3 regions of the Pseudomonas sp. StFLB209 genome follow, and region 2 is predicted to be linked to each of the others. Evidence: riboswitches for the same ligand, from Rfam matches in the RefSeq annotation. Region 2 holds a riboswitch; each other region holds the start of a gene.
What was found. Region 2 has a riboswitch for cobalamin ahead of PSCI_RS23905 (ABC transporter substrate-binding protein). Riboswitches for the same ligand answer to the same signal wherever they lie in the genome.

Region 1 (7,532 bases), 4.9 Mb from region 2:
GGGCCGCCAGCCACATATTCTGAATGGCGCAGGACATTGAGGCGATGTCCATTTCCGGCATCGTGCGTCGGCCAAAGACAAACTGCTCACGGCCGTCCATCAGCGCCGCGACGATCACCTCGGCACAGTCGCTGATACCCTCGACCTTGAGCTTCATGAATTCATCGGCGCGCTCGCCCAATGCTTCAGCGGTGCGGACCCGCTCCTGCTCGACCTGCTCTTGCATGCGGTTGCGCAGCGCCGTATCAGTGATCCGGATAAAGCGCCAAGGCTGCATCAGGCCGACGCTCGGCGCGTGGTGCGCAGCTTCGAGCAAGCGCGCCAGAACCTCGGGCGCCACCGTGCCGCCGCTGAAATGACGCATGTCGCGGCGCTCGGCAATTGCCCGGTACACCGCGGCCCGCTCATCCGGGCTAAAGGCTGCTTCACTCATGGTTTCAGCAACGCCGCCACCGCCTGGGGGTTGGAAGGGAAATAAAAGTGCACATAAGAGGCGGTCAGCCGGCCCAGCCGGTACACAGCTTCCGCGCCGCGTCCGCCATTTGGGCTGATGCCTCGGGCAATCGGCTCCAGCTCAGTGCTGGTCAGCGAATGGTGATAGGTGTGCCCGCGCAACACGCCCTCAGGCAGCGTCACCGCTTGCAGTGCCAACGCCGCCAGGCGCTTCTGCATGGTCGCCTCACCGGGCAGCAGGCCGGCCAACTCAGCGCGCACCCCGTCGACATCGGTCAGTGCGTCGAGCAGATACAGCATGCCGCCACATTCGGCCAGCAGCGGCTTGCCCTGTGCATGGTGGGCGGCAATCGCCTCGCGCATCGAGCGGTTGGCCTGCAACGCAACGTGGTGCAATTCAGGGTAACCGCCGGGCAGGTACAGGCTGTCCGCTTCGGGCAACTGGCTGTCGTGAATCGGCGAAAAGAACTTCAGCTCCGCGCCCATGGTGCGCAGCAACTCCAGGCTGGCGCCGTAGGTGAAAGCAAAAGCTTCGTCACGGGCAATCGCAACCCGCACCCCGGCCAGCCAGGGCTCGACCGGTTGCGGCTCGGGCGCAGCAAAACTGACCGGCGGCGGCAGCGCAACTTCGCAAGTGCCGGCCAGCGCCTCGGCCGCAGCATCTAGGCGCGTATCCAGGTCATTCAGTTCGCTGGCCTGCACCAGGCCCAAATGCCGACTGGGCAGTTCAATACCGGTTTCACGTGACAACGCGCCGTACCAGCGCAGGCCTTCGGTCAGGCTGTTTTCCAGCAACTGCGCATGGCGCACCGTGCCAACCCGGTTGGCCAGCACACCGGCGAATGGCAGGTCTGGCTGATAACGGGCCAGGCCCAGCGCCAGTGCACCAAAGGTCTGGGCCATGGCAGTACCGTCAATAACGCCCAGCACCGGCACCCCGAAGTGGCGGGCCAGATCCGCGCTGGAGGGCGTGCCATCGAACAGGCCCATAACCCCTTCAATCAGGATCAGGTCAGCCTCAGCGGCCGCCTCCCAGAGCAGCCGCCGGCTTTCATCGGCGCCGACCATCCACAGGTCCAGTTGATAGACCGGCGCACCACTGGCGCGTTCGAGAATCATCGGGTCGAGAAAGTCCGGCCCGCACTTGAACACCCGGACCTTGCGGCCCTGATTGCGATGCAAACGTGCCAGGGCAGCAGTGACGGTAGTCTTGCCCTGGCCGGACGCCGGCGCGGCGATCAGCACCGCAGGACATTGTCGCGCTTGCGCATCACTCACAGTTCGATGCCCTTCTGCGCCCGGATGCCGGCCTGGAAGGCATGCTTGACCATGCCGATCTCCGAGACGGTATCGGCCAGCTCGATCAGTTCCGGTTTTGCCCCGCGACCGGTCACCACGACGTGCTGCATCGGCGGGCGCGCCTGCAGGTCGTTGAGCACCTGCTCCAGGTCGAGGTAGCCGTGTTTGAGCGCGATATTCAACTCGTCGAGGATCACCAGATTGATGTTCGGGTCGCTGAGCAACTGCTTCGACACTTGCCAGGCCGCTTCGGCAGCGGCGATGTCGCGCTGGCGGTCCTGGGTTTCCCAGGTAAAGCCCTCGCCCATGACGTGATAACGCACCTGGTCGGGGAAACGGCGGAAGAACAGCTCTTCGCCAGTGGCGTTACGGCCCTTGATAAATTGCACCACGCCACACTGCATATCGTGGCCCATCGCCCGGGCGAGCATGCCAAAGGCCGAGCTGCTCTTGCCCTTGCCATTGCCGCCCAGCACCAGCAGCAGGCCGCACTCGTTGGGCGAGTTGGCGATGCGTTCATCGATAATGGCTTTTTTACGCTGCATGCGCGCCAGATGGCGCTCGTCGCGTTCGAGGGACTCGTTCATCTCAGCTCTCCGCTGGAAAGGCAGGCGAAAGCAGACAACAGGACGACAGAACGCCAAGGCAGTCAGTTGCCTTGCGCAGAGCATCGCCCGCCGTGATGCCTTGAATACGTGACAGGCCGGTCTCCGGGCTCATGAGCGAGGCATTGCCTGCCGACCGTGCGCCTTCCCGGAGAATGTCCAGTGGCACGATGCGCGGTCTTGACTCATTTACCGTTGCGGGGGCAGCGCCGGAATCGAAGTGCGTGTCTTCCCACCGGCTTCCCTGTTTCACCCTGCCAGCCGTTGGCTGCCGGGCACCTGAAACAAACCGCGAAGGGTAGAGGGTTGGGCATGGAGCGTCAAACGGTATCGGGTCGGGTATCGGCGCGTCTGCGCGTAGGAGCGGCTTTAGCCGCGAAGATCTTTAGCGTTGTGCACAGGGTCTTTGCCGCAGTTGTCTGTTCGCCAGGTTCCGTTCTTTACGAGCGGGTTACTTTGGTTTCGCCCAAACTAACCAAAGGCGTTGCTCCGGTCTTGGCCCCGCCCTTCGGGGCGGGGTTCCCTCGCTCCGGCGCCAATCGTCGCGTTCGGCGGCGTCTGTGATAACTCGGTTCAAAAAGCAAAAGCAACAACAGAAGCGAAAGCAATGGCGACGCTTCGCGGCTGAAGCCGCTCCTACAATCTGGGTGTCCGGGCGGACACCCAAGCGGCTCAACGGTTGTTCTGCGCCAGGCTGGAAGGCTCCAGAACGCGCTTGGCGTTCAGGTAGGCTTTCTGCCAATAAGGCGAGCCGAGGCTGTCGAGCTTGACGGTGCCGCCAGTGGCCGGGGCATGCACGAAGCGGCCTTCGCCGACGTAGATGCCGGCATGGGAGACCTGCGAGCCGCCGGAGGTGGCGAAGAACACCAGGTCGCCGGTCTGCAGGTTCTCGCGGCCGACGTTGGGCGCTTTCATCACGATCATGTCGCGGGTCGAACGCGGCAGGCTGATGCCCGCCATGTCGCGGTAGACATAGCCGATCAGGCCACTGCAGTCGAAGCCGGAGTCCGGGGTATTACCGCCCCAGCGGTAAGGCGTGCCGACCAGGCCGAGCGCGCGAAACAGCACGTCTTCGGCAGCGGGTGAATTCAGCACCGCAGGCGCGACGATCACCGGCCGCTGGACGACCTTGGGTTTGGGCGGCGGCGCGCTGGCGCAGGCGCCGAGCAGCGCAGCGAGAGAGATCACGGCACAGCGTAAGAAAATCGACATGACCACAAAAACTCCATCAGGAATGCGGCTTTACTGCCGAAAGCTAGAAAGCCCGTTAAGAGAGACTAGCTGAAGACCAGAGCGCTGTGCAGAGGTTTCAGACAATCCGACCAAACGGGCTTTCCAGTTAACAGGCCGTTTCAAACAGCTTGTGTTAGTTATGACGCTTGTTGCTGACCGGCTTGACGCTGGTGGAAGTCATTGCAGTGGTCTGGGCCTCACCGGAGGCTGGTGCCAACACCAGAGCGCGCTTGGCTTCGACGAAGGTTTTGCTCCAGTAGGTGTCGTCCAGGCTGTCGATCCGCACCCCACCGCTACGGCGGCTGCTGGAGTGGATGAACTGGTCGTCGCCCAGATAGATCGCAGCGTGGCTGATACGGCCGCGGCCGGCAGTGCTGAAGAACAGCAGGTCGCCTGGCTTGAGGTCATGACGCGAGACCTGCGGGGCGTCGATTTTCATCATGTCGCGGCTCGAACGCGGCAGGGTCATGCCGGCTTCTTCGCGGAACAGGTAGCTGATGAAACCGCTGCAATCGAAACCGGCAGTGGAGTTGCCGCCAAAGCGGTAACGGGTGCCGATCAGCGCCTTGCCGCGCTCCAGAATGCTGTCTGCCAGCAACGGCAGCTGGTAGGCGTTCTCGTCGGTGAACTCGGCCAGCTCTTCTTCCGCTTCCAGAGCTTGCTGGGCACGGATGTTGTGCGCCTGACGGGCACTGGATTGAGCGGTAACGGAATTCTGGTATTGAGCGAATTGCTCTGGCTGGGTCACCGATGACTGGGTGGAGCAGCCGAATAGAAAAGTAACTAAAGCGAGTGGCACGAGGGGTGCGAAGCGTAAAACTTGCATGGGCACGACCGTGGCGTCAAAAAATGAGGAGCCGCGACTATGCCCGCTATCCAACCGATTTGCAAATTCTATCGAATTAAATGTGACTTATGAGTTCCGGCATGACATGTGCCGCCCGGCCCTGCAGGAAAATATCCATCCCCGCACTGTGATCAGTGGCCTGAGGATTGATTTCCAGGGTAAAGCCGCCGGTAATCCGCGTGCGCAACACCGGCTCGTGAATATAGGGAAAGCTGGCGGTGGTGCCGATACTCAGCACCGCGTCGAAACCCAGCGCCATTTGCGCTTGCAGAGCGTCTATAGCGGGCTCAGGGAGCATTTCCTGGAACAGAACAACCGGCGGTCGCAAAATGCCATGACAATGGCTACACAGCGGCGGTAGCTCGGCTGACAGGTGCCCGGCCAGTTGCGGGTCTTCGGCGCCGCACGCCTGGCAAAACAGCGGAGTCATTTGCCCATGAATCTCGATCAGGCGCTCCGGCGGACTGCCCGCAGCCCGGTGATAGCCATCGACATTCTGGGTCAGCACCCAGCAATCAGGCTTGAGGCGCTGTAATTGCGCGATGGCGTAATGGGCGATGTTGGGCTCGCCAGCAAGGCAGGCCTTGCCCAGTTCAGCGATGTATTTCCAACACAGCGCCGGATCGCGGCGCAGCATCGGCCCGGACAGCGCCATTTCAATAGGCAAGCCATCATCGGTACGGCCGTTATACAGGCCGCCCAGACCACGATAGGTCGGCAACCCTGAATCGGCCGACAGACCGGCACCGGTGATGATCAGAATACGTTGGGCATGCCGCAAGGCGGCGGCGGCCTGGCGGATCAGTTGCTGATCGAGCGGCGCCGCTACCACCCAAGGGTTTCCTTGAGAAAAGGAATGGTCAGTTTGCGCTTTTCTTGCAGCGAGGCCTGATCGAGGCGTTCAAGCAGTTCGAACAACGCACTCATGCTGCGCGTGCCACGGGTCAGAATGAAATGCCCGACTTCGTCGGTGAGGTGCAGACCACGGCGCGAGGCACGCAGTTGCAAGGCGCGCAGCTTGTCTTCATCAGACAGGCCGCGCATCTGGAACACCAGCGCCATGGTCAGGCGTGACTTGAGGTCAGGCAGCTTGATCGACAGCTCGCGAGGTGACTTGGACGCGGCAATCAATAAACGCCGGCCACTGTCACGCAAACGATTGAACAGGTGAAACAGCGCCTCTTCCCAGTCAGCCTTGCCGGCGATGGCCTGCAAGTCATCCAGGCAAACCAGTTCGTACTGCTCAAGATGATCGAACAGCTCGACGCCCTGCTCGAGCAACTCGGTCAGCGGCAGGTAGACCGCCGGCTCGCCCAGTTGCTTGAAGCGCAGGCAGGCCGCCTGCAACAGATGAGAGCGCCCCACCCCGTCTTTGCCCCACAGATAGATGAGGCTTTCGGTCCATCCCGCATCGGCCTCGCACAACCGCTCGACATAGCCGAGGGCCGCCGCGTTGGCGCCGGGATAGTAATTGATGAAAGTGGCGTCATCGCGCAGACGCACACTCAGGGGCAGCTGAACCGGTTTCATGCTGACTGGGCGCTTCCTGGGAGCAAGCGATGACCTCTGAATAAAGTTAGCAAAGTCTATACCCGTGAGGCGGACCGCACAATGCGACAGACTTCAAGCAAAATCAAAGGCTTGCGTTTTTTCGCAGCGCCTGCTCCAGCGGTGTTTGCCAGCATCGGCCATCAAAGTTCCGGGTCACGACTGCCTGCATACATGTCCGACTCTTTGTACAGGGTATGCACATGGCGCAGCAACACCATGATCACCGCCGCCACCGGCAACGCCAACAGGATGCCAGTAAAGCCGAACAACTCACCGCCCGCCAGAATCGCGAAGATCACCGCCACCGGGTGCAGGCCGATACGGTCGCCCACCAGTAAAGGGGTGAGAACCATGCCTTCCAGCGCCTGACCGATCATGAACACCGCAACGATCCCGAGCATCGGATACAGGTCACCACCGAACTGGAACAAGCCGGCGATCAGTGCGGCGCCAATACCGATAACGAAGCCCATATAAGGCACGATCGCTGCCAGACCGGCAATCATGCCGATCAGCAACCCCAGTTCCAGGCCCACCAGCATCAGCCCGGCCGAATAGATCACGCCAAGGCCGACCATCACCAACAACTGGCCGCGAATGAAGGCGCCCAGCACTTCGTGACATTCACTGGCAAGGCCCATGATCTGGGTTTCACGCTGGCGCGGCAGCAGGCTGCGCAGTTTGGCCATCATCAGATCCCAGTCGCGCAGCAGATAGAAGCTCACCACCGGGATCAGCACCAGATTGGCCAGCCAGGCCATCAGCGCCAGGCTCGAAGCGGTGGCCTGGGAGAGCACCAGGCCAACGATATCGCCAGCCTGCCCCATATGCCCGGCCAGCGCAGTCTTGAGCTTGTCGAACCGCCAGAAGCCATCGGACAGGCCGAACTTGGCCTGCGCCCACGGCAAGGCGGTGTGTTGCAGCCAGTCGAGGATCTGCGGGGCCAGCTCATAAAGGCGGATCAACTGCTTGACCAGCATCGGCACCAGCACCAGCAGCAACGCCAGCATGATCAAGGTAAACAAACCGAACACCGCTGCTACGCCGAGGGTACGGGACAAGCCAAGACGCTCCAGGCGGTCGACCAGCGGGTCGCCCATATAGGCCAGCAGCAACGCGACCAGAAACGGCATCAGGATCGAATGCAGCGAGAATAGAAAGGCGATCAGCAGCGCCGCAGCGCCCAGCCAGTACCAGCGTTTTATGTCAGTCATTGATGTTCCTCATCAAACAACCGGTGCGCAGGAGCCACCGTTGGGTAGCGCCGCTCGCTCAGCGCAAATCAAAGGTGATCGTGGGAGCGAGCCTGCTCGCGAAGAGGCCAGTAAAGCCGGCACATTTGCCATGAACTTCAGGCAGTCTTCGCGATCAAGAATCTCCCGCAAAACCGTTACCAACGGAAATACAGTTTGCCGGCACTGACGGGCGCGCCAGCCTCAGCACCTGGCGTCGGGGCTGTAGCCGGGGCGCTGGCATCCACGGGCACAGCCTCACTGGCCGGGATTTCCTGCAGACGGGCCAGACCAAGCTGGTTACGCAGTTGC
Region 2 (7,532 bases):
TCGGCCAGCAGCCGGTACAGCGGCTTGCCTTCGATCTTGGCTACCGCGTCCCAGACCGCCATGTCGATGGTGCCCACCGCCACCGAGCGCTCACCATGACCGCCGGGCTTCTCGTTGGTCATCAGGGTTTTCCAGATGGCGAACGGGTCGAGGTTGTCGTTGGCCTCATCAATCAGCGATTCGGGGCTGGCTTCGCTGATCCGCGCCAGGAAGCGGTCGCGCATCAGCGCGCCCTGACCATAACGGCCATTGGAGTTGAAGCCGTAACCGATCACCGGCTTGCCGTCGCGGATCACATCGGTGACCACTGCGACCACCGAGCAGGTCATCTTCGAAAAGTCGATGTAAGCGTTGGCAATGGGCGAGGCAATGGAAACGGTTTTTTCGCGGATATCAACGATGCGCATGGCGCTGTCCTCTTGTTGTGTTGAGCACAACGTTAGGCGCATCCCGCCGTGGCGAATAATGCCGTTATCGCGCCGGGCAATGCCGAAACAGCATCGCCCAAACTTGGATGGGTACGAAATATTTGCTTTAGGCGTGCTATAACGGTTCACCCCCATGCACAGGCAGCATCACCATGGAACTGGTCTGGCTCGAAGACTTCATTGCCCTGGCCGAACACGGCGGCTTTATTCGCGCAGCGCAAACCCGGCATGTGACCCAACCGGCATTCAGCCGACGCATTCGTGCGCTGGAGCAATGGATGGGGGTCGAGCTGTTCCAGCGTTCGGCCCAGGGCGCAACCCTGACCCCGGCCGGCGAGCATGTGCTGGCCAGTGTTCAGGATGCCGCAGCACGCCTGTACCGCATCCGCGAAGAAGCCCGAGAGGTGGCCGGCACGGCGGCCAAGAGTCTCAGGTTTTCGGCGACCCATTCGTTGTCGTTCACGTTTTTTCCGAAATGGATCCGCCAGCTCGGGCGTGGCGCCCCGATTGAGGCGGTGCGCCTGCAGTCCGACAGCATGGCCGAGTGTGAGCGGCTGCTGATGCACGGTCAGGTGCAGTTTCTGATCAGCCATCGGCACCCGCAGGTGCCACCGAAGCTGCCGCCGGGCCAGTACCTGAGCAAGGCCATCGGTGAGGACAGCCTGATTCCGCTGATGGGCGCCGACGCCGGGTTCAGCGCCGACCTGCAAACTCTGCCCTACCTGGCTTACAGCAAAGAGTCGGGGCTGGGGCGGATCATCGACCATCACCTGCAAGACAAGGCCGGTTACCTGCACCTGCAACCCTCGTTCAGCAGTCATCTGGCCGCGGTGCTCACCTCCATGGCGCTTGAAAACAAAGGCGTGGCCTGGCTGCCCAACAGCCTCACCGAGCAGGAGCGCGCCGACGGCAAGCTGGTGCGGGCGCTGGATGACAGCTGGGACATTCCGCTGCAAATCCACCTGACCCGCCCGCTGGCACCCTTGCCGCCGTTTGCCGAAGCGTTCTGGGCCGGGCTGGACTGAACAGTTTTCAGTTACCTGATCGGCCAAGTCGCTTGGCCACTGGTCTATAACCCGAATGGATGCACCAGCGGCCGGTGCCGCTCAATCTTCACCGGCGCCTCGGCCAGCGGCCATTGGGCCAGGGGCTCGTACTTACCCTTGTAGGACTCATACAGCACGAACTCGCGGGCGCTCAGGTGAAACTCGGTGCCCAACGGCGCCTCCGGCACCTCGCCACGGTAGTCGCGCAGCAGGGTCACGTGGGGCTGAAACTCGCGAGGGTCGACGGCAAAGCCCAATGGCAGCATGGCCTGCTGCAGTTCATACACCCAACGCAAAAAGGCCGCTTGCGGGTACTCCGGCACCAGCACCAGGGCCTGGCTGCGCCGCCAGACCTGCAGTTGGTCGAGCACAATCGACGGCGACGCAGCCAGCGGGCGCAAGCGCGCAGCCGCCTCGGTGATCGCTGGCAGCTGTGACACGCCGACATCGCCCAGAAACATCAGGGTCAGGTGAAAATTCGCCGCCGGTACCGGACGGCCGCCGCGCAGTTTCAAGTCCGAGCGCCAGCGTGAAATGGCCTTGGTTTGCGCACCATCGCAAGGCAAGGCGAAGAACAACCGCTTGAAGGGCTCGTTGGGGGTGAAGTCGTTGCTGCTCATCGGGCGTTCCTCCATGCAGTAATCGGTACCAACATACCCTATTGCGATGGAGGGTTGCCAAGCGGTTGAAGTTCACAGAATTGAACGCCGGTGAACGGAGAACGCGACTCAAGCCCGATAGTGTTCGGTTAAACGCTGCACACTTCTATCGGAGCTACCTTGGTATGGGCGGCACTCCGACGAAGAGCCCGACAAAGCCACCACCGATGCAATGCAGCGAATGTGCCGCCGCCCTCGCGAGCAAGCTCGCGCCTACAGGCCTTGCCACTCCTGCACCAGCAACTCAACCAGTTCGCGGGCCGGCAGCTGGCGGGCCAGCGGTGCGCCCTGCCCGGCCCAATGCGCAGCAAACTCATCGCTGCCGGCCCTGGCCGCTGCGCCATTGAGCTGCTTGGCCGCATCATAGGCCAGCGGATAAGCCGCAGGCTGCACACCGCCCCGCTCGGCATGCTCGATAAACCGATTGACGATGCCCCGCGCCGGACGCCCGGACAGCGTGGCGGTCAGGCGGGTCACAGCCGCGCGCGGGCTTTTCAGATTGGCGCGATAACCCTGGTTGGCCGCCGACTCGGGGCAGAGGATAAAAGCCGTACCCAGTTGCGCGGCAGCCGCCCCTAGATCCAGCGCAGCCCGAATCCCCTGGCCGTCCATGATGCCGCCAGCGGCAATGATCGGCAGGTCGATGTGGTTGGCCAGCAACCGCACCAGCACCGAAGTGCTCAACCGCTCATCAACCGCCTGCGGGTCGAACATCCCGCGGTGCCCGCCGGCCTCGATGCCTTGAGCAACGATGCCATCAAAGCCCAGCTGTTGGATCTGCAGTGCCTCGGGCAGATTGGTGGCACTGGCCAGGGTGAAAATTCCGGCCTGTTTGAACGCTTGCAGTTGCGCGGCAGACGGCAGGCCGAAATGAAAACTGACCACCGCCGGGCGCGTGTCGAGCAACATCTCGAACAGTTGATCATCGGTGGCAAAGCTTTTGTAGATTTCGTCCAGAGCAGCCGGCGGCTCCACGGCAAACTCATCGAACAACGGCTGCAAGTGCCTGAGCCAGGCCTGCTCGCGCGCAGCATCGCGCACGGCGGGCGCATGACAGAACACATTGACGTTGAATGGCCGGTCGGTCAGTGCCTGGGTCTGCTCGATCATCTGCCGGGCCTGGGCCACCGTGCTGGCGCCGATGCCCAGCGAGCCCAGCGCACCTGCATTCGATACCGCCGCTGCCAGTTCAGGCGTGGCAACTCCGGCCATGGGCGCCTGGATGATCGGATGGGTGCCCAGCCGGGCAGTAAATGCGTTAGCAAAACTCATGATCGGCTCCACCGGATGCTCAAGTAAAACGGCGATTGATAATTATCATATTGAGAATAATATAGTCACATTATTCTTCAATGGTGAATTTAATTGGATCTGGAAAGCCTGCGCATTTTCGACGCTGTGGCCGCCGAGCTGAGCATCACTCGCGCCGCCGCGCGCCTGGGTCGAGCGGCCTCGAATGTCACCACGCGCATCCAGCAACTGGAAGCAGAGCTTGCCACCGAGCTGTTCATTCGCAGTGGTAAACGCATCGCCCTGTCGCCGGCCGGCCAGCAGTTCCTGAGCTACGCCCGGCGCATGCTGGCGCTGGAGGATGAAGCACGGCAGATGCTCAACGGCAGCGCCGAGGGCGGCAGCCTGCGGGTCGGCAGCATGGAAAGCACCGCCGCCAGTCGCTTGCCTGAGCCGCTGGCCGCCTACAGCCTGGCTTATCCGCAAACCCGTTTACTGATCAGCACCGGCCCCTCGGTGGTGCTGCTCGAACAGCTTCGTCAGGGCTTGCTCGACTGCGCCTTCGTGGCCTTGCCCGAAGATTTGAACGATGAACTGGCGATGGCCACCAGCGGCTTGCGAGGCATGCAACTCTGGCAAGAACAACTGCTGCTCCTGCTGCCAGCCAGCGAGGCTGAAGTGCAAAAACCTGCTCAGGTACGCACTCGCACCTTGGCGGCGTTCAAATCCGGTTGCACGTATCGGGCGCTGGCCGAGCAGGCGCTGCAAACGGCCAATGATCCGCGCTGGCAGTTTCAGGAATTGGGCTCTTATCACGCCATGCTGGCCTGTGTGGCCGCAGGTGCGGCGGTGACGGTGTTGCCGCGCAGCGTCTTGCAACTGTGCCAATACCCGGTGCAGTTGCCGACTCTGGACCTCGGCAACCGCACGACCTGGCTGGTGTGGCGAAGGGGCTATGCCACACCGGCATTTGAACGTTTTGCCGAAATAATTCGGCACCATGCAGGAGCGGCTTCAGCCGCGAACAGAGTGCAACCGCTTCATGACTAGGGTCGCGAAAGCGCTGTATCAGTCTTCGCAGAACCTCAACCGGTTACCGAACGGGTCATGCACTTCCAGCAGCCGCCCCCAGGCCTGCTCGACGATTTGCGGGCGTCCGTAGCCGTATTGCTTGGCGTGCAGCTCATCGCGCAGCGCCTCGACACCCTGCATCGGAATGAAAATGGTCGCGCCGGGGCTGGCATCGCCATGGTGTTCGGACAAGTGCAGTTGCAGGCCATCGCGTACGATACCCAGGTACAGCGGCAGGCCTGGCTCGAAGCGGTGTTCGAACTCGACACTGAAACCCAGGAAATCCAGATAGAACTCCCGCGCCTTGGCTTCGTCGAAGCTGCGCAGGATCGGGATTGGTTTGGCGAAGCTGATCGCGGCCGGTGCAGACTGCTCGGGCAGCCGCGCTGCCGCAACATTCCAGTCCTTGTAACCCAACTGTTGGGCGACCAGTTCCAGCGCGGCGCTATGCGAAAGTACGCTATCGGGCAACGCAGCGCGCAAGCGCTTGGCCATTTGTTTGGCCTGTTCAATGGTGATCATCACAGCTCTCCGGTCAAGGCAGTCCGGTGCCCGCATTGCCAAGCCTCGACGCTTGAAAGCAGCGATAGGGTTGGGTGTGTACAGCGATGCTTTCACCTTCCTGGCCGGTAGAAGACGCAGGGCGAGCGGCGGGCAGCATCAGGCCGGTGCTGATGCTACACCTTGCCAGACGTGCGGGGAACCCGCCGTGGCACCGGCCCTGACCTTTCGCTTTACAGCCCGATGCCCTACCATGCCGCTCGCCGGTTTCCACCAGGAATTAATAGGGAATCCGTCGCTCATCAGGTTGCTCGGCCATCTGACCCGCGAACCGGAACTGCCCCCGCAACTGTAGGTGCCGAGCCTGCTCCACGATGCCACTGGGTCAAACGATCCGGGAAGGCCGGAGCCGGGCCTGGACGCGCCAGTCAGGAGACCTGCCGGCAAAAAATCAACCAACCGGCGGGGTGTCCGGGATGGACATCCGCGCCCGGCTCCGGGTGCAGCCCTGTGTTTATGGGGCTTATCGATGCCTGTCCGGGCGCCTGCCTTTGTGCAGCTTCGACAGGAGTACCGCAGCATGCTCGCTCGCCTTATCACCCTGGCCGCCACGTTCAGCCTTGCCGGTCTGGCCCAGGCCGCCGCCACCCAGTACCCGTTGACCATCGATAACTGTGGCAAGCCACAGACTTTCGCCCAGGCTCCCGAGCGCGCCGTCACCATCGGCCAGGCCGGCACGGAAATTCTTTATTCGCTGGGGCTGGGCGACAAACTGGTGGGCACCTCGTTGTGGTTCAACAATGTGCTGCCGGAGTTCAAGGCGCAGAACGACAAGGTCGAGCGCCTGGCCGACAACGATCCGAGCTTCGAGGCGGTGATCGGCAAGCGGCCGCAACTGCTGACCGTGCAGTTCGAGTGGATGGTCGGCCCCCAAGGGGTGGTCGGCACCCGTGAGCAATTCAGCGACCTGAAGATCCCCACCTACCTGCTGCCTTCGGACTGTGAAGGCAAGGACAACCTGGTCGGCGCCGACGGCACCCGCACGCAAAACTTCCAGATCGACACCATCTATAAAAGCGTCAGCCAGTTGGCCGAGATTTTCGATGTGCAGGAGCGTGGCCAGCAGTTGAACACCGAGCTGAAGGGACGCCTGGACAACGCCACCCGTCAACTGGCTGGCAAGGACCTGAGCAACACCAGTGCGGTGTTCTGGTTCTCCAGCGCTGACCTGGAAATCGACCCGTACGTCGCCGGTCGCCAGGGTGTTGCCGACTTCATGCTGCAGACCCTGGGCGTGCGCAACGTGGTCGAGTCCAGTGAAGAATGGCCAACCGTGGGCTGGGAAACCCTGGCCAAGGCCAACCCGACCTGGATCATCATTGCGCGCATGGACCGTCGGCGTTTCCCGGCGGATGACTTCCAGAAAAAGCTGGAGTTTCTCCACAAAGACCCGGTGACCAAAAACATGGATGCGGTGAAGAACAACCGCATCATCATCCTCGACGCTGACGCCATGCAGGCTGGTGTGCGCCTGTTCCGTGGCCTGGAAACCCTGGCCAGCGCGTTTGCCAGTGGCAAGGCCGAACAGCCATGAGACGTTTGGCCTGCTGGCTGCTGCTCGGTATCGCACTGCCAGCGACAGCAGAAGTCTGGGAAGTCAAAATGCTCACCCGTGGCGCCGAGGGCGCCATGGTCTATGAACCGGATCACCTGCACATCGCTGCCGGTGATACGGTGCGATTTCTGCCCACCCAGAGCGGCCATAACGCGGCCAGCCTGACGGGCCTGCTACCGCAGGGCGCCGATGCCTTCAAAAGCCCGTTGAACAAGCCGTTCGAACACACTTTCAGCGTGCCGGGACTGTACGGCGTGCAGTGCATTCCGCATCTGGCTATGGGCATGGTCATGCTGATTCAGGTGGGTGAAGCAAATAGCCAGGCAGGTCTGCCAGATGACCTGCCGGCGCGGGCCAAAGAGCGTTTTGCTACGCAACTGCAGAATTTGCGGGCTTCACGCTAAGTTGGTGGACGCGCCATTGCATTCGTCGGCTGAGCCGACTCCCACCGGGCCGCGCCGCCCTTAACTGATCGGCATTATCCCGTAGGAGCGGCTTTAGCCGCGAAGGCTTCCCGGCTAAAGCGGATCGCCGCCCGGCCGGTCATTCAGGCCGTTTAAGCAGGCAGGTGTCCATGATCCAGCCATTGGCTGCCCTGGCCTGCTCACGCAGCCGCTCAATGTCTTGAACCACATCATGCAGCTTGCCTGAAACGAGGATTTCATCTTCCGTGCCCAGGTAAGCGCCCCAGTAGACCTCCAGATCCTGGTCAACCAGACTGTGCAAGCCATTCCCGGCATCGAGCATCACCACCACACTGTCGACATTATCGGCAAAGCCTTCGGCCACAAGCCGCCCGGGGGTGATCGCGATCGAGCGACCGATATTGTTGAGTGCCACCTTGTGCTGTGCGGCCAGGGCCTGGACGCTGCTGATGCCGGGAATCACCTGATAATCCAGCGCGTGACGCCCGCTCCGGCTGATGGCTTCGATGATACGGATCGTGCTGTCATACAACGACGGATCGCCCCAGACCAGAAAC
Region 3 (7,532 bases), 530 kb from region 2:
CTGTATGGCGGGCTGCTGTTGGCCCAGCGTTACAGTCTCAACCCGTACGTGGTGTTTGCCTGCTGCGTGCCGGTGATTGCGGTGGGGGCCTGGCTGAGCTACGAGTGGGTCGAGAAGGGCCTGTATCAGCGCATGCGCGCCAGGCTGGACGCACGGCGCAGCGGGCGCGAGGCGCAGGCGGTCTGATGAATCGGTGCTTTCCTGACAACAGCACTAGGTTTTGTGCGCCGCCCTCGATTGGCGTAAACTCCCGGCAAGTCTGCGAGGAATGTTCATGACCGCCATAACCATAACTGATGCTGCCCACGACTACCTGGCTGATCTGCTGGAAAAGCAGAATACCCCCGGTATAGGCATCCGTGTTTTCATCACCCAGCCCGGTACTCAATATGCCGAGACCTGCATCGCCTACTGCAAGCCCGGCGAAGAGAAGCCAGAAGACAAGGCTCTGGGCCTCAAGCGTTTCACCGCCTGGATTGACGGCTTCAGCGAAGCCTTTCTGGACGACGCGGTGGTCGATTACGCCACCGACCGCATGGGCGGCCAGCTGACCATCAAGGCACCCAACGCCAAGGTGCCGATGGTCAATGCCGACAGCCCGATCAACGAGCGCATCAACTACTACCTGCAAACCGAGATCAACCCGGGGCTCGCCAGCCACGGCGGCCAGGTCAGCCTGATCGACGTGGTGGAAGAGGGCGAGCAGAACATTGCCGTGCTGCAATTCGGCGGTGGCTGCCAGGGCTGTGGCCAGGCGGACGTAACCCTCAAGGAAGGTATCGAGCGCACCTTGCTCGAGCGCATTCCCGAGCTGCACGGCGTGCGCGACGTGACCGACCACACCCAGAAAGAAAACGCCTACTACTGATTGTTGTCTGGTGTTTCCCATGCTCGTAGGAGCGGCTTCAGCCGCGAAGCATTAAGCATGTTTTCGCTGCTAAAGCAGCTCCTACGTCAGCCTCAATACAGTTCACTTAAGCACTGAATGCCCCCGGCGGCTCCCACCGGTCCAAATAAACAGTATTGACGTTACTTCCGTGCCCTCAAGGCCGGTACAGATGCGCATGCCCGGCCCGATACAGCGCCGATTCGGCAAAGCTGTCCGCCGCCAGCACCCGCCCCACAACGATCAATGCGGTGCGCCGAAAGCCTTTGGCCTGCACCTGTGCCTCGATATCGGCCAGCGTGCCGCGCACCCAGTCCTGGTCCGGCCAGCTGGCGCGGTGCACCACTGCAATCGGGCAGTCGACGCCATAATGCGGTAATAGCTCTTCAACAATCCGCCCGATATTCTTGATCCCCAGGTGGATCGCCATGGTCGTGCCGTGGCGTGCCAGGTCGGCCAGTGCTTCGCCGGCCGGCATCGGTGAGGTGTCGGCGTAGCGGGTCAGGATCACGCTTTGGGCGATGTCCGGCAGCGTCAGTTCGGTTTCCAGCAACGCCGCGCAGGCGGCGGTGGCGGTGACGCCGGGGATGATTTCGAATGGAATCTGCAGTTCGCGCAGGCAACGAATCTGCTCGCCGATCGCGCCATACAGGCTCGGGTCGCCGGAGTGCACGCGGGCCACATCCTGGCTCTGTGCATGAGCAGATTTCATCAAGGCAATGATCTGTTCGAGGTGTAATTCGGCGCTGTTGACCACTTGGCTGGCGCCATGCCCCTCCAGGACCGCCACCGGCACCAGTGAGCCGGCATAAATAATGACCGGGCAGCTACGAATCAAACGCTGGCCTTTGACGGTAATCAGCTCCGGATCGCCGGGGCCGGCGCCGATGAAATAGACAGTCAATCGTTACTCCAGAACAAGACGGCGAGTACTTTGTGGGAGCGAGCTCTGCTCGCAAAAGGGCCCTCACAGGCTATAGAAATTCAAGGGTGCTGGTCAAAGGCGCTAATCGCCAAGGCAAATGTCGCCTGGCGAGTCTTGCGGTACTCGATCAACAGCCGCGCAGGGGCATTGCCCAGCTGGCTGGCAAGGGCCAGCGCCGCGCTTTCAGCCACCCCATAACAGCCGGTATGGGTCAAAGTCAGCGCCGAGCGATGAGTCAACTGCGGCTCGAACGCCTGCAATTGCGCAGCGCTGAAAAATACCAGTGGCAACTGCAACTGCCCGGCCAATTGCAATAAGCCTGGGGTCTGGCGGCGTTTGTCGATTGAAGCCAGGCCGCTGACGGCGTCCAGGGTCAGGCCGTGTTGCGCCAGGCTGGCTTCAATCAACGCCAGCAGCGCCTCGGCCGGGCAGTCCTGATGACAGCCCAGCCCGATCGCCATGCAACTGTCAGGACTGGCGGGCATGGCTGCGGCGGAACAGCCAGGCACTGACGGTGCCCAGGGCAACCCAGAACACTACGTTGGTCACCAGCGAGGCGATGATGAACTGCGCTTCCAGCGCCTCGGGTGCCAGGCTCGAATGCTCGGCCGGCTGCGGCGCACCGAACAGATGCGGGGCGATCAGCCAGGCAGCGCCCAGCAGTTTCAGCCATAGGCTTTGGCCAAACACCATCAGTGCCAGACCTGCGGCCGTGGCGGCAGCGGTGGAGATCCACCAGGTCTGGCGCTGGCCCAGTTCGGCCGCCGCGGTGCCCGGCAATTCAGGCGGCAGGCCGAGGGTCGGGGCCAGGACGAATACGGCAAAGCCGGCCAGTCCCCAGAACGCGCCCTGCGCCGTGCTGTTCGGCGCGCGCAGGGTATACAGGCCTGCCAGCATCAGGGCAAACCCGACCGCCACCACCAGATTACCGCCGGTGGTCGACAGCAGCCGCTGCCAGCCGTCTTCAGGCTCCCAGGCTTCGGCGTCGTGTTCGTGGCTATGGGCCGCCACTGGTTCGCCCGCATGGCTGTGCTCTTGGGCGGCTGGGGCTTGCTCGAAGGTTTCTGCCTCAAGAATCAGCGGCGTGACCCACAGGCTTTGCACCAGGGTCAGCAGCAGGGCGGCGAGCAGGCCGCTGAAACCTGCGGTGTGCAGGATGCGCTTGAACATGACGGGCTCTCGATCAATGGCACGGGAAGGCGGCGCTGTGGCGCGTATCGTGGGCGGCGTTGTGCACCGCATCGATATGCGAGAAACCGGCGAAATACACCAGGCTGCAACCGATGACGACAGCGCCGATGGCGGCCGTCAGGCGCTGGCTGAGAGTGGCGGGGGTGGTGACCGACTGGCTGCTGCTGATGCTCGACATGACACTGGCCTCTTGTTGTGAAACGGGCAGGCATGCGCACCAACCCCACCATGAAAATGGCAGGCATCGACGGCGCCCGCCCACCGCGGGGTTGTCCAATAAAGTGATTGCGGGCCGGTCTCCGGGCTTGCGAGGGACACACAGGGTGTCTGACAAAGATCGCCTTCCCGCGCGTACGCACAGTGGATAGACCTTTCGCTCGCTTACCGTTGCGGGGGCAGCACCGGACTTTGTCTGGTCAATGGACCTGAGCAGCACCGGTTTCCCGTTTCACCCCGTGAGGGGCACCCGTAACAAGGTGTGTAGCAGAGCATGGGCGGTCAGTAACGTCAATCTCGGCGTTGACCTGTCGGTGCCCACTGCGTAGCCTTGCGGCCTTGAGGTTCCTTACGCGAGTGAGGCTAAGACGGGAATGCGGTCCCAGATCTGGAAAGTCCGCAGCTGCCCCCGCAACTGTAAGCGGTCATGTTCGCTGCCGTGCCACTGCTCAACGAGCGGGAAGGCGCAGTGAATGCCTTGAAGTTCAAGGCTCCCCGCAAGCCAGGAGACCTGCCTCTAAGCATTCTCACTACAACCGGGCGGGGTGATCCGGTGGCGATCTCCAGCGAGCCATGCGCCGCTGTCGTCCTGCTTGCCCGCCGTATTGCCAAAGGGCATCCGATGAAAACACTGGCCAAGCTTCCCGTCACCATCGTTACCGGCTTTCTCGGCTCGGGTAAAACCACCTTGCTGCGGCATATGCTCGACAACGCCGAAGGGCGCCGTATCGCGGTTATCGTCAACGAATTTGGCGAGTTGGGCATCGACGGTGAAATCCTCAAGCAGTGCACCATCGGTTGTACCGAAGAAGAAGCCAGCGGTCGGGTTTACGAACTGGCCAATGGCTGCCTGTGCTGCACCGTGCAGGAAGAGTTCTTCCCGGTGATGCGCGAACTGGTCGAGCGGCGTGGCGACCTGGACCATATCCTGATCGAAACCAGCGGCCTGGCGCTGCCCAAGCCGTTGGTACAAGCTTTCCAGTGGCCGGAAATCCGCAACGCCTGCACCGTTGACGCGGTGATCACCGTGGTCGACAGCCCGGCGGTCAAGGCCGGCACTTTTGCCGCCTACCCCGATCAGGTCGATGCGCAGCGCAAGCTCGACCCTAACCTGGACCATGAGTCGCCGCTGCACGAGCTGTTTGCCGACCAACTGGCCAGCGCTGATCTGGTCATCCTCAACAAGGCCGACATGATCGACGCTGACGGTCTGGCCGCCGTGCGCGCCGAAGTGGCTGAAGAACTGCCGCCGGCGGTCAAGGTCATCGAAGCCAGCAACGGCCGCCTGCCGCTCAACGTTCTGCTGGGGGTTGGCGCCGAGTCTGAACTGCACATTGACGGGCGCAAGACTCACCATGATTCTCACCATGATGGTGAGGAGGATGACGATCACGATCACGACGCTTTCGATTCGATCTCCATCAAGCTGCCGCAAGCCGAAGAGGCTGTGTTGCTCAGTGCCCTTAATCAACTGGTGGTCGAATACGGCATCCTGCGCGTCAAGGGCTTCGCGGCCATCCCTGGCAAACCGATGCGCTTGCTGATTCAGGGCGTGGGTACGCGCTTTGACAAACACTTCGACCGCGCCTGGCGAGCCGATGAAGAGCGCGCCACGCAACTGGTGCTGATTGGTCAGGAACTGGACGCCGCTCAGCTTGAAGCGCGTCTGAACGCGGCACTGGCCGGCTGACCCATGCACCTGCTGCGAACCCAGCCCGGCGGCTTTGTACCCGACGACAGCATTGCCGATCTCGGCCAGACCCCCGCCGAGCTGGTGATTCTCTGCAGCGGTGACTCCAGCCTCGCGCTGCTGGCCGAAGCCGCCCGGCAACTGCCGGATGACTACCCAAGCCTGCGCCTGGCCAACCCGATGCAGGTCCAGAACCATGCGTCGGTCGATCTGTATGTCGAAGACGTGCTGCAGCATGCGCGGTTGATCCTGATCTCGCTGCACGGCGGCATTGGCTACTGGCGCTACGGCGTCGAGCGGCTGATGGAGCTGGCCGGGCGCGGCGTGCAGGTGATCCTGGTGCCCGGTGATGATCGCCCGGACCCTGAGCTTGCCGATCTTTCCACTGTGCCGGCCGCCGAGCGTGACCGACTCTGGCAGTACCTGCGTCAAGGCGGGCTGGATAACGCGCTGAACCTGTTCCATTGCGTGGCCAGCCACTGGTTGCAGCGCCGTTACCCTTGGCAGGAACCGCAGGCCTTGCCGCGCACCGCGATTTATCATCCGCAGCACGGCACCACCGAGCTTGCCGGTTGGCAAGCCGACTGGGACAGCGACGCGCCGGTGGCGGCGCTGCTGTTCTACCGCTCGCACTTGCAGGCAGCCAATACCGGTTTTATCGACCTGTTTTGCGCCCGTTTAAAGGCCCAGGGCCTGAATCCGCTGCCGATTGCCGTCGCCAGCCTGAAGGAGCCTGGCTGCCTGAGCGTGGTCGAAGACTGGCTGGACCAAGTCGATGCCGCGCTGATTCTGAATACCACCGGCTTTGCCCAGTCCAGCCCGGAAGCGCCGCATCTGCGCCCGTTTCGCCGCAATATCCCGGTGATCCAGGCCATTTGCGCACAAGACAACGAGCCGGCCTGGCAGGCCAGCGAGCTGGGCCTGGGGTCCCGCGACCTGGCCATGCACATCGCCTTGCCGGAACTGGACGGGCGCATCATCAGCCGACCTATCAGTTTCAAGGACCTGGCCTGGCGCAGTGAGCGCAGCCAGTCTGATGTGGTCTGCTACCGCGCCCAGCCAGAGCGCATGGACTTTGTCGCTGCCCTGGCGCACAACTGGGCGCAACTGGCCCGGCTGGCCAATGCCGACAAGCGTGTTGCACTGATTCTGGCCAACTACCCGACCCGCGATGGGCGTATCGGCAACGGTGTCGGTCTGGATACCCCGGCGGCGGCGCTGAATATTTTGCGCGCCATGCAGCAGCAGGGCTATCCGGTGCAGGACCTGCCCGCCAGCGGTACCGAACTGATCCAGCAGTTGCTCGGTGGCGTGACCAACGACCTGGAAACCCTGGACCTGCGCCCCTGCCAGCAAAGCATGGCGCTGGACGAGTACCTGCAGGCCTTTGCGCAACTGTCGAGCGCCAATCAGGCGGCCGTGACTGAGCGCTGGGGCGCGCCGCAGGCTGACCCGATGTTTCGCAGCGGACGGATGATGATCGCCGGCATCCGCCTGGGCCTGACCTTCGTCGGTATTCAGCCGGCGCGGGGTTATCAGGTCGATCCGAGCGCCGTTTACCACGACCCCGACCTGACACCGCCGCATGGTTATCTGGCGTTCTACTTCTGGCTGCGCAAGGCCTATGGCATGCATGCGGTCATTCATGTCGGCAAACACGGCAACCTGGAATGGCTGCCGGGTAAAGGCGTAGGGCTGTCGGCCGAGTGTTGGCCTGATGCGATTCTTGGCCCTACGCCCAATATCTATCCGTTCATCGTCAATGATCCGGGCGAGGGCGCCCAGGCCAAGCGGCGTACCCAGGCGGTGATCATCGATCACCTGATGCCGCCATTGACCCGCGCCGAGACCTACGGGCCGTTGCGCGACCTTGAGCTGCTGGCTGACGAATACTACGAAGCGCAACTGCTCGACCCGCGCCGTGCCCGCGAGCTGCAAAAGCAGATTCTGCAACGGGTGCGCGACACCCGGCTGGATCAGGAATTGGGGCTGGAGGCGTCGAGCAACGCCGAAGAGGATGCCGCGCTGTGGTTGCCGCGGCTGGACACTTATCTGTGTGACTTGAAGGAGTCGCAGATCCGCGACGGCCTGCATGTGTTTGGCGAGTCGCCCAGTGGCCGCCTGCGGACTGACACTTTACTGGCTTTGCTGCGCATCCCGCGGGGTGACGGTCGCGGCGCACGCTCGAGCCTGTTGCGCGCCTTGGCCAAGGCCTTCGGCCTGGGCTTTGACCCGCTCGACTGTGCGTTGGCCGAACCGTGCGAGCATCCGCGCCCGGCCGCCTTGCTGACGCTCAGTGATGATCCATGGCGCACCTTGGGTGACAGTCGCGAGCGGCTCGAATTGTACGCCGCCGGCCTGATCGAGCGGGTCACCGCCGGCCAGGCGCTGCTTGATGTGCCGCAGCACGAAGACCTGCAGTTGATTCTGGAGCACCTGCGCGAGCTGGTGGCGCCGCGCCTGGATGCTTGCGGGCCGGCCGAGATGCAAGGGCTGCTCGACGCCCTGGCCGGGCGTTTCGTGCCGGCCGGCCCTAGCGGTGCGCCGAGCCGCGGGCGGCTGGACGTACTGCCGACCGGGCGCAATTTCTTCAGTGTCGACGTGCGCAATCTGCCGACCCCGAC

Region 1: linked by a shared signal. The riboswitch ahead of cobO (cob(I)yrinic acid a,c-diamide adenosyltransferase) and the one ahead of PSCI_RS23905 (ABC transporter substrate-binding protein) in region 2 are both predicted to bind cobalamin.
Region 3: linked by a shared signal. The riboswitch ahead of PSCI_RS21825 (CbtB domain-containing protein) and the one ahead of PSCI_RS23905 (ABC transporter substrate-binding protein) in region 2 are both predicted to bind cobalamin.

Annotation. Positions count from the first base shown of each region.
Region 1 covers NZ_AP014637.1:427,939-435,470, forward strand. The annotation lists gene bluB (5,6-dimethylbenzimidazole synthase) at 1-433, opposite strand, end outside; gene PSCI_RS01940 (cobyrinate a,c-diamide synthase) at 430-1,731, opposite strand; gene cobO (cob(I)yrinic acid a,c-diamide adenosyltransferase) at 1,728-2,339, opposite strand; cobalamin riboswitch at 2,437-2,655, opposite strand; gene PSCI_RS01950 (C40 family peptidase) at 3,030-3,569, opposite strand; gene PSCI_RS01955 (C40 family peptidase) at 3,724-4,416, opposite strand; gene PSCI_RS01960 (NAD-dependent deacylase) at 4,493-5,269, opposite strand; gene hda (DnaA regulatory inactivator Hda) at 5,263-5,967, opposite strand; gene PSCI_RS01970 (AI-2E family transporter) at 6,129-7,202, opposite strand; gene PSCI_RS01975 (DUF2066 domain-containing protein) at 7,379-7,532, opposite strand, start outside.
Region 2 covers NZ_AP014637.1:5,365,705-5,373,236, forward strand. The annotation lists gene PSCI_RS23875 (mandelate racemase/muconate lactonizing enzyme family protein) at 1-407, opposite strand, end outside; gene PSCI_RS23880 (LysR family transcriptional regulator) at 581-1,453, shown strand; gene thpR (RNA 2',3'-cyclic phosphodiesterase) at 1,498-2,094, opposite strand; gene PSCI_RS23890 (NAD(P)H-dependent flavin oxidoreductase) at 2,347-3,405, opposite strand; gene PSCI_RS23895 (LysR substrate-binding domain-containing protein) at 3,499-4,413, shown strand; gene PSCI_RS23900 (glyoxalase superfamily protein) at 4,432-4,956, opposite strand; cobalamin riboswitch at 5,183-5,394, shown strand; gene PSCI_RS23905 (ABC transporter substrate-binding protein) at 5,516-6,529, shown strand; gene PSCI_RS23910 (pseudoazurin) at 6,526-6,954, shown strand; gene cobF (precorrin-6A synthase (deacetylating)) at 7,094-7,532, opposite strand, start outside.
Region 3 covers NZ_AP014637.1:4,839,856-4,847,387, forward strand. The annotation lists gene PSCI_RS21800 (acyltransferase family protein) at 1-186, shown strand, start outside; gene nfuA (Fe-S biogenesis protein NfuA) at 275-868, shown strand; gene cobM (precorrin-4 C(11)-methyltransferase) at 1,044-1,790, opposite strand; gene PSCI_RS21815 (cobalamin biosynthesis protein) at 1,871-2,272, opposite strand; gene PSCI_RS21820 (CbtA family protein) at 2,280-2,981, opposite strand; gene PSCI_RS21825 (CbtB domain-containing protein) at 2,995-3,180, opposite strand; cobalamin riboswitch at 3,276-3,487, opposite strand; cobalamin riboswitch at 3,544-3,751, shown strand; gene cobW (cobalamin biosynthesis protein CobW) at 3,841-4,908, shown strand; gene cobN (cobaltochelatase subunit CobN) at 4,912-7,532, shown strand, end outside.